4 regions of the Lysinibacillus sp. NPDC047702 genome follow, and region 1 is predicted to be linked to each of the others. Evidence: riboswitches for the same ligand, from Rfam matches in the RefSeq annotation. Region 1 holds a riboswitch; each other region holds the start of a gene.
What was found. Region 1 has a riboswitch for S-adenosylmethionine ahead of ACQKIM_RS08155 (O-acetylhomoserine aminocarboxypropyltransferase/cysteine synthase family protein). Riboswitches for the same ligand answer to the same signal wherever they lie in the genome.
Positions count from the first base shown of each region.

Region 2: it holds a riboswitch for S-adenosylmethionine, as region 1 does, so the genes downstream of both, metA (homoserine O-acetyltransferase MetA) here and ACQKIM_RS08155 (O-acetylhomoserine aminocarboxypropyltransferase/cysteine synthase family protein) in region 1, are expected to answer to the same signal.
Region 3: it holds a riboswitch for S-adenosylmethionine, as region 1 does, so the genes downstream of both, ACQKIM_RS27120 (MetQ/NlpA family ABC transporter substrate-binding protein) here and ACQKIM_RS08155 (O-acetylhomoserine aminocarboxypropyltransferase/cysteine synthase family protein) in region 1, are expected to answer to the same signal.
Region 4: it holds a riboswitch for S-adenosylmethionine, as region 1 does, so the genes downstream of both, ACQKIM_RS19865 (methionine ABC transporter ATP-binding protein) here and ACQKIM_RS08155 (O-acetylhomoserine aminocarboxypropyltransferase/cysteine synthase family protein) in region 1, are expected to answer to the same signal.

Region 1 covers NZ_JBNNMG010000011.1:22,041-24,215, forward strand. The annotation lists gene ACQKIM_RS08145 (DASS family sodium-coupled anion symporter) at 1-153, opposite strand, end outside; gene ACQKIM_RS08150 (glycerol-3-phosphate acyltransferase) at 350-982, opposite strand; SAM riboswitch class I at 1,139-1,252, shown strand; gene ACQKIM_RS08155 (O-acetylhomoserine aminocarboxypropyltransferase/cysteine synthase family protein) at 1,369-2,175, shown strand, end outside.
Region 2 covers NZ_JBNNMG010000024.1:30,821-32,995, reverse strand. The annotation lists gene ACQKIM_RS13235 (bifunctional cytochrome P450/NADPH--P450 reductase) at 1-173, opposite strand, end outside; gene metA (homoserine O-acetyltransferase MetA) at 379-1,314, opposite strand; SAM riboswitch class I at 1,438-1,548, opposite strand; gene ACQKIM_RS13225 (nucleotide excision repair endonuclease) at 1,742-2,113, shown strand; gene ACQKIM_RS13220 (TrmB family transcriptional regulator) at 2,158-2,175, opposite strand, start outside.
Region 3 covers NZ_JBNNMG010000105.1:295-2,469, forward strand. The annotation lists gene ACQKIM_RS27115 (PPC domain-containing DNA-binding protein) at 144-647, opposite strand; SAM riboswitch class I at 883-987, shown strand; gene ACQKIM_RS27120 (MetQ/NlpA family ABC transporter substrate-binding protein) at 1,077-1,910, shown strand; gene ACQKIM_RS27125 (methionine ABC transporter ATP-binding protein) at 2,131-2,175, shown strand, end outside.
Region 4 covers NZ_JBNNMG010000049.1:28,845-31,019, reverse strand. The annotation lists gene gcvH (glycine cleavage system protein GcvH) at 1-173, shown strand, start outside; gene ACQKIM_RS19875 (hypothetical protein) at 338-679, shown strand; gene ACQKIM_RS19870 (thioredoxin family protein) at 694-1,005, shown strand; SAM riboswitch class I at 1,062-1,165, shown strand; gene ACQKIM_RS19865 (methionine ABC transporter ATP-binding protein) at 1,249-2,175, shown strand, end outside.

The DNA of each region.
Region 1 (2,175 bases):
TGAGAAAGCTAAGATGGCTAAAGCCCGTTGACCCGCAACAGGTAAATCGCCGTTATTAGGTAAAAAAATAATGATGATTAATGAAGCAAAGGCTAAACCAATCCAAAGTGGCTTTAAATTACGTTTTGCGGCTGCTTGTTGAAGAGTAGACATATTTTTTCATCCTTTCTACGATAAACATGACGATTATTGTCTATAACATCGGTCAGTAAAATGTTTTATTAAGAAAATAATTTATCTATTTATTGGAGAAAAAATAAGTAAGTGAAATACTCCCTTTTTACAGCATTAATAGTAGATAAAGAGAAAATATATGGTCATAGAAAAGACAAAAACATCCAAAAAAATATTATTTCTTTTTCTTAAAAGCCGAAGTTACCTTAGGCTCTGTTCCTTTGACTAATCGTTTAATATTTTCGATATGCAATATGATAGCTATGCCAAAAAGTAGCAAAGCTATAATCGTTGGACCTATTCCCGGAATCCATAAATAAGTTGCTGTACAAAAAACAAGATAGAACTCTAAAACACCAACGATTAAATAGTTTGTCGCAAAAGATAAAATGACAAATAGAATAAGTGCAAATAAACCAATTTTCCAATCAACAGCAAGCAATATTCCTATTATGGAAGCTGTACCTTTACCGCCATTAAAGCCCATATGGAATGGGAAATTATGACCCAGAATGACACCTGCTGCTATGAGATAGGTGAAGAGCCAAACTTGCACCTCTGTGTAATGTGTTGCATCTGCTAGATAGATATGTGCGCCAATAATCGCTAACACACCTTTACCAATATCGATAAGTGCTACTAATACCCCGTATTTCCATCCTAGGGAAAGGGTTGCATTGGATGCACCTGCATTCCCATGACCAGTCTTTTTTAAATCTACACCGGATAAAAACTGTGCCACTTTAGAGCCATGAAGACAGCCGATGAAATAACCAACAACAATAAATAGAATGATGGTTGTTATCATGAAAATCCTCCTTTCTAAATAAATATTAAAATAGTGTATGCGTTCATATTACGTAAAGAAGCAGACTGAAGTTTCGGAAAAAATAAAATTTTAGTGTTGACAGAAAAAAAGTCTATGATTATACTGTGTAACAACGATGGAAATTGAATCGCAATACTCTTATCAAGAGCGGCGGAGGGATAGGCCCTATGATGCCCGGCAACCAGCAAGAAATGAACTTGCTAAGGTGCTAATTCCTACAGATTCTTACTTGGATCTGGCAGATAAGGGGAGGAAAACTTGCAACTGCAACCCTCTTCTTAGCTGAAGGGGGTTTTTGTTTTCTACTGAAAAATCCTCCTCATCTCCGGTACCATCGTAAAAAAATAACCACTTGGAGGTATACAATGACAAATTTTAAACCAGAAACATTGCTGTTACATGGGGGCCAAGAGCCTGACCCGGTAACAGGATCTCGCACCGTACCCGTATATCGCTCTACGGCTTTCGTTTTTAAAGACACTGCTCATGCGCAACGTCTTTTTGCCCTAGAGGAAGCTGGCAATATTTACACACGTATTACGAACCCAACTGTAGATGTTTTTGAAAAACGCGTCGCTTTATTAGAAGGCGGTACAGCAGCAGTAGCACTATCATCTGGTGCAGCTGCGATAGCATTTTCAATTTTAAATCTTGCAGGTGCAGGGGATGAAATTGTTGCAGCTAGCTCTTTATACGGTGGTACTTATAATTTATTTGCTAACACACTACCAAACTATGGTATTAAAACGATTTTTGTAGATGAAACAAATCCTGAAAACTTCAAGGCAGCAATCACTGATAAAACAAAAGCAGTATTCGCTGAAATTTATGGTAACCCAAGCTTAAAAGTACTAGATATTGAGGCGGTGGCTAATATTGCACATGAAAACAGCTTACCATTAATTATCGATAGTACGTTTGCTTCACCATATGGCTCTACACCAATTGATTTTGGTGCCGATATTGTTGTTCACTCCGCAACAAAATGGATTGGTGGACATGGAACAACTTTAGGTGGCGTTGTAGTTGATGCAGGGAAATTTGATTGGACTCGTGGTCGTTTCCCAGGATTTACTGAGCCAGATGCTTCCTATCATGGCATCCGATATGGTATAGACACAGCAGCAGCTGCATTTGCTACAAAGCTGCGTGTACAATTACTACGTGACTTT
Region 2 (2,175 bases), on a different contig from region 1:
TGACCAGATATTACTAAGCTAGTATAACCTGGGATTTCTAATCGATATATCGGCCCATACTCTTCTGCAAGCTTACAAAGTGATAATGTTGGCTGCTCTTTATCGATTAAGGGCAAATGGCCAAGTGGACCAAATGTTTTTGGTTTTGGAACATCTTCTACACTTATCATCATGAATCCCTTCTTTCAGTAAAATAAAAATGATAGTTAAATCTATCATTTGATAAAATAATATACCAAACATTAAGTAGAATTCAACTTTTTAGAAATTATCCAAGGGAAAAATGGCAGTATTTGTGAACAAAGAGTGAAATAGCAAAAGCCCAACCTCTCACTCTAGTAAGTTGAGACATTGGGCTTTTTGCGGATTTAAATTTAACTAAATATGATATTCAATTTCATCAACGAAATCCCATTCATATGGTGTTTCTTGATAAACATAGTAATTCAGCCAGTTTGAGAATAGCAAATGGGTATGGGCACGCCATGTATTAATTGGCTCATGTGCTGGGTCGTCATTCGGGAAATAGTTCACCGGTACAGTAATATCTAACCCTTTTGCGACATCTCGATTATATTCATCTGCTAAAGTTGTTGCATCATACTCAAGATGACCTGTGATCATAATGTTTTTATTATCCTTGGACTGCACAATAAATACACCTGCATCCTCTGAATAGGACAGTAAACGTAAATCAGGATGATTGCGTACTTCATCAATAGAAACAGATGTATAACGAGAATGTGGTGCTGTAAATAAATCACTAAATCCACGCACTAAGTCGACTGTTAAATCTGTAATGACATGCGAATAAACACCTGAGCATTTTGCTGGAAGTTCAACCTTCCCGATTCCATAATGATGATATAAAGCAGCCTGTGCCCCCCAACATATATGTAGGATAGATGTCACGTTTTTCTTAGACCAATCCATAATTTGTGAGATTTCCTGCCAGTAATTCACTTCTTCAAAAGCCATCTTCTCTACAGGTGCTCCTGTAATAATCATTCCGTCAAAGCGGCGATGACGAATTTGTTGGAAAGTCGTGTAAAATAGCTGTAAATGTGATTTACTAACATTTTTTGATTCATGTGTTGCTGTATTTAAAAATGTAATATTGACTTGCAGTGGCGTATTCCCTAGCAAGCGCAGTAATTGCAGCTCTGTTTTCTCTTTTTCAGGCATTAAGTTGAAAATTAATATATTTAATGGACGAATTTGTTGTGTATTCGCACGATCCTCTTCCATCACGAAAATCTTTTCCTCTCGTAAATGTTCTCCAGCTGGTAAGTTTTTTGGAATATTAATTGGCATCTTGCATTCCCCTCTCTTTTATTTCCCTCTTCAAAATCAAGTTTACAATGACACTTTTTATGAAATTAAAAAATCCCCCTTATTCCATGCGAGATAGAATGAGGGGGATTTTCACCACGTTCACTCTTATCTCTCAAAGGAAAAAACCTTTGCTGGAATTAGCACCTTTCTAACATTTGTTAGAGGTTGCTGAAGCGTCATCGGGCCAAATCCCTCAGCTTCTCTTGATAAGATTATTTAATTAAAATGAATTGTAACATGAACTATTAAGAATATCAATAAAACATAGAATATTTTGTCATTACTATGCATGTTTAGCTAAATTTTGATGAACACTAATCATCATAACAACATATGAAATTTTATGGTAAACATGCTGTGATTATGTTAACATATACCTTTAGTAACAGAGAGGAACGTGAATAGCTTGATTAAAATTGAATTTCCTAAACCAGATTTAGTGATTCGCCAGCGTGAGCAAGATTTAAAGCCTGGTGATGTACCAATTACACCATACCATGGTTTTATTGACTTCCATAAAATCACACGAGACAAAGGTGGCATCTTCTTATTTTACAATGAGAAAAATGAGCTTTTATTTGTCGGTAAAGCGCGTAAAATTCGTCAACGTATAAAAAAACATTTTGAAGACAATGTATCACCTATGAAAAATCATCGTCAAGAAATTTTCAAAATTGAAGTTTATGAAATAGAAGATCCAATGGAACGTGAAATTTACGAAACGTATGCCATTAATGTTTTCCGCTCTAGATATAATGTTGATAAAGTATTTTATTAAAAAAGAATCTGCTTGCCTCTAAAGGCAAGCAGATTCTTTATTTTTTACTCTACAAAAAATGC
Region 3 (2,175 bases), on a different contig from region 1:
GCATCCATGCGATAACGGCTAACTGATCTGCATCACGCAGGCCTAAGCACAAAGCCGATTCCGGACGCAATTATGCCGAGGCATAATTGATATAAACAAATTCCAAAAAAACTGTTCTACAGCAATGCCATAGAACAGTTTTTTCATTTCTCGATCTTTCTTGGACTTCGTAAGTCTTTTTCTAAAGGATAAAATTGAACATGTCCTGTTTCATCATCAAATTGGCGAATATGCTGAATGCCCTGTACCTCAGCTAAAACGATATCGGCTGTAATTACAATATTTCCACCCTTTATCAAATGCCCTCCCGATACTTGACCCCATTGATCACTCATTGATCCATGAAGATGCGTCTCATATTCTCCATCACGTTTACACACAACACCAGCACCTTGAATAAATTCAAGGGGTCCCTCTTTTTTAACTACTTCACTGAAACCGACATTAATTTTAGAGGTCTCATCTGGTACTAAATATACAAAACTACTTTTTTGAAAACTGCCAATACAGCTAACAATGGTAGCCGACTCAATATCGTTCTCTTGACAGATTGCCTCTATCCCCTCAATAATATCAGTCCCCATTAAAATACGAGCACTAATCACTTTTCCAAATGCTCCAACTCCATAATTTACTCTTATAGGCATCCCTACACCCCCTTTTGCTTCAAAATTATTTACGCCCAACGTCCAGCTAGCTCTAAAAGCTTCTACTCAAAATCCGTAGGGGGCTCTCACTTGATTCAGCGGATGCAAAAACAAAAAACCATTCATCTCTTCACATATTTGCTAAATCAAAATAAATAAAAAATAAAATAATTATTGACTAATAATAACCTATAATTTATATTAGTTCTATCGGATTTATAAAAATACTATATATCTCTTATCAAGAGTAGCTGAGGGACTGGCCCTATGAAGCTCGGCAACCTCCTTTTTAAAGGAAGGTGCTAAATCCTGCAAACGATTGTCGTTTGATAGATAAGAGAGGACGTTTTTTCATGAGCCTCTCTTAGTTTATAAGAGAGTTTTTTTTATTTTTAAAAACCGATAAAACAAACTTTGGAGGTCATTTTCATGAAGAAACGAAACAAATTTTTAATAGGCTTAGCAGGTCTTACATTAGCAGCGGCATTAGTAGGCTGTGGTACAAAAGAAGATAGTAATGGCGACCAAGGTAAGGCTATTAATGAAAATAAAATCGTAGTAGGTGTCACTTCTGGTCCACATGAACAAATTGCAGAGGTTGCGGCAAAAGTTGCAAAGGAAAAAGGCTTGGAAGTAGAGCTTAAATCCTTCTCTGACTATGTTTTACCTAATACTTCATTAGCTGAAGGCGATCTTGATGCAAACAGCTATCAGCACGAGCCTTTCTTAGATACTTTTAATAAAGATCATGATACAGACTTAGTACCAGTAGGAAAAACTATTCTGAATCCAATGGGTGTTTACTCTGAAAAATATAAATCTTTTGATGAAATACCAGACGGAGCAACATTTGGTTTACCAAACGATCCAACAAACGGTGCCCGTGCACTATTTGTTTTACAAGAAGCTGGCTATATTAAATTAAAAGAAGGTACTGGCCTAACAGCATCTATCCGTGATGTTGAGGAAAACAAGAAAAATTTAAAATTCATAGAGTTAGAGGCTGCACAAATTCCAAAGCAGCTTAGTGAGGTTGATGTAGCTGCTATTAATACAAACTTTGCGCTTGATGCTGGCATTAATCCTAAAGAAGATTCTATCCTTTTAGAATCTACTGACTCTCCTTATGTAAACTATATCGTAGTACGTGCCGAAAATGAGAATGATCCAACGATTAAAAAATTCGTTGAAGCTTATCAATCTGATGAAGTACGCAAATTTATTGAAGATGAATTTAAGGGTTCTGTAATTGCAAGCTGGTAAGTACTAAAAATAGACTTCGACAAAGTGGTTATTTTCCCCATCTTCCACTGATTATTCGTTGAAACAATTGGGCTTATACAGGTTATTAAGATCCCTACTTAGAATTTTTTGTTCTTGAAAAGGGGATTATACAGCACGTTAAGCGGGATAAAATAGAGAATCTGCTAGAATCCTTTGGGAAAGCGAGCAGATTCTTGCTTTTTAGAAAGGAGACATCCATATGATTCGGTTAGAAAATATATCCAAAGAATTTAAAACAAAAAAA
Region 4 (2,175 bases), on a different contig from region 1:
CACCAATCTCAGGTACAGTAGTTGAAGTAAATGCAGATTTAGAAGATAGCCCAGAATTCGTTAATGAATCACCATATGAAAAAGCTTGGATGATCGTTGTTGAGCCTGCTGATGCATCAGAAGTTGAAAAGCTTATGACAGCAGAGCAATACGAAGAAATGATCGCTGAATAAGACAAGCCCTAATAGAAAAACGTCGGCATTTACCGACGTTTTTTATTATCTTCATGGCTGGTAAGATAGTTTGCTTCTCAATGGGTGTCTAACATTACCATCGTTAGTGCTTAATTGATATAATGATTATAAGGAAAAGGGATATGTCTAATGGGGGTGGCGTGATGTTCGAGGGAAAATGCTTAATTGTTGAAGGCCGTTCGGATAAGCTTCAAATTGAACCTATTTTAAGTGAAGATGTCACAATACTTTGTACGAATGGTACAATTGGTGTGCATCAATTAGAAGTGTTGCTTGATCCATATGAAGGCTGTGAGCTTTATACATTTTTTGATGCAGATCCATCAGGAGATAAGCTGCGGGCATTAATGGACAGACATTATCCAGAGGCAGAGCATTTACGTACAATGCCAACGTATAAAGAAGTCGAGACAACTCCAAGAAAGATATTAGCAATGATATTGCTACGAGCACATTTCTCAATCCATAATCAATTTATTTTGTAAGGTTGCGTGAAAAAATGGAAGAATGGTCAAAAGAGCAGTGGGTCGCGGCTATCCAGTCGGGGGAAAGAGCTGCCTTTTATTTATATACACCTTTGTGTGGTACATGTGCTGTAGCATCGAAAATGATGATGATTGTTGAGCAATTACTGCCTAAGCTTCAAATCGGCAAAGCAAACCTAAATTTTGTTGAGGAGATTGCTTTAGATCACGAAATCGAGAGTGTACCTTGTCTACTCGTCTGTGATGGCGGAAAAGTGACAGAAAAAATCTATGCTTTTCAATCCGTACCATTTTTATACGAATTGTTAAAAAAATCAATTGACTGAAGTTTGCTAGCATGGTAAAGTAACAAATAGATTACTAAAACATTAAATATATCGAACTCTTATGAAGAGTGGCGGAGGGAAGTGCCCTATGAAGCCCGGCAACCATCACAAAGTGAAAAGGTGCCAAATCACCCAAAGATTTATCTTTGAAAGATGAGAGAACGGTTGAGCGTATAAATACGTGACCCCTTCTACTTGTCTGTGAGTGAAGGGGTTTTCTATATGAGAAAAGGAGTATTCGCTATGATCCAGCTTCAAAATATTACGAAGAAATACAAAACCGCAAATGGCGAATTAACAGCAGTCAAAGACGTAAACCTTTCCATTAATAAAGGTGAAATATTTGGCATTATCGGCTATAGTGGCGCTGGTAAAAGTACGATGATTCGTTTATTGAACGGCTTAGAAAAGCCTACATCTGGTACGGTGAAGGTTAACAATCAAGAGTTTTCATCTATAAAGGGGCAAAAGCTCAGAGATGCTAGACAAAAGGTAAGTATGATTTTCCAGCATTTTAATCTACTATGGTCTAGAACCGTTGCTGAAAATATCGCTTTTCCACTAGAAATCGCAGGTGTTTCAAAGGCACAGCGTGATGCACGTGTGAAAGAATTGATTACCCTTGTTGGTTTAGATGGACGTGATCAGGCGTATCCATCACAGCTATCGGGTGGTCAAAAGCAACGTGTCGGTATTGCTAGAGCGCTAGCCAATAATCCAGAGGTTTTATTATGTGATGAGGCAACCTCAGCACTTGATCCAGAGACTACGGATGCAATCTTGGATTTACTTGTTGATATTAACGAGCGTTTAGGATTAACAATTGTGTTAATTACACATGAAATGCACGTTATTCGTAAAATCTGTCATCGTGTAGCAGTAATGGAGGCAGGAGAAATAGTAGAACGTGGTGAGGTTTTACAAGTATTTCAAGCACCACAAGCCACTATTACGAAAAAATTTGTGTCTCAAATTACAGATACAAAGGAAACGCAGGAGACGGTTGCACAAATAAAAGCAAATTATCCAACTGGACAACTTGTTAAGCTAATTTTTGTCGGCGAAAAAACAGAGCAACCTGTTATTTCACACCTCGTCAAGCACTTTGATGTAGAAGTCAGTATTGTGCATGGTAATATCTCTCAAACGAAAAACGGTGCTTACGGTACA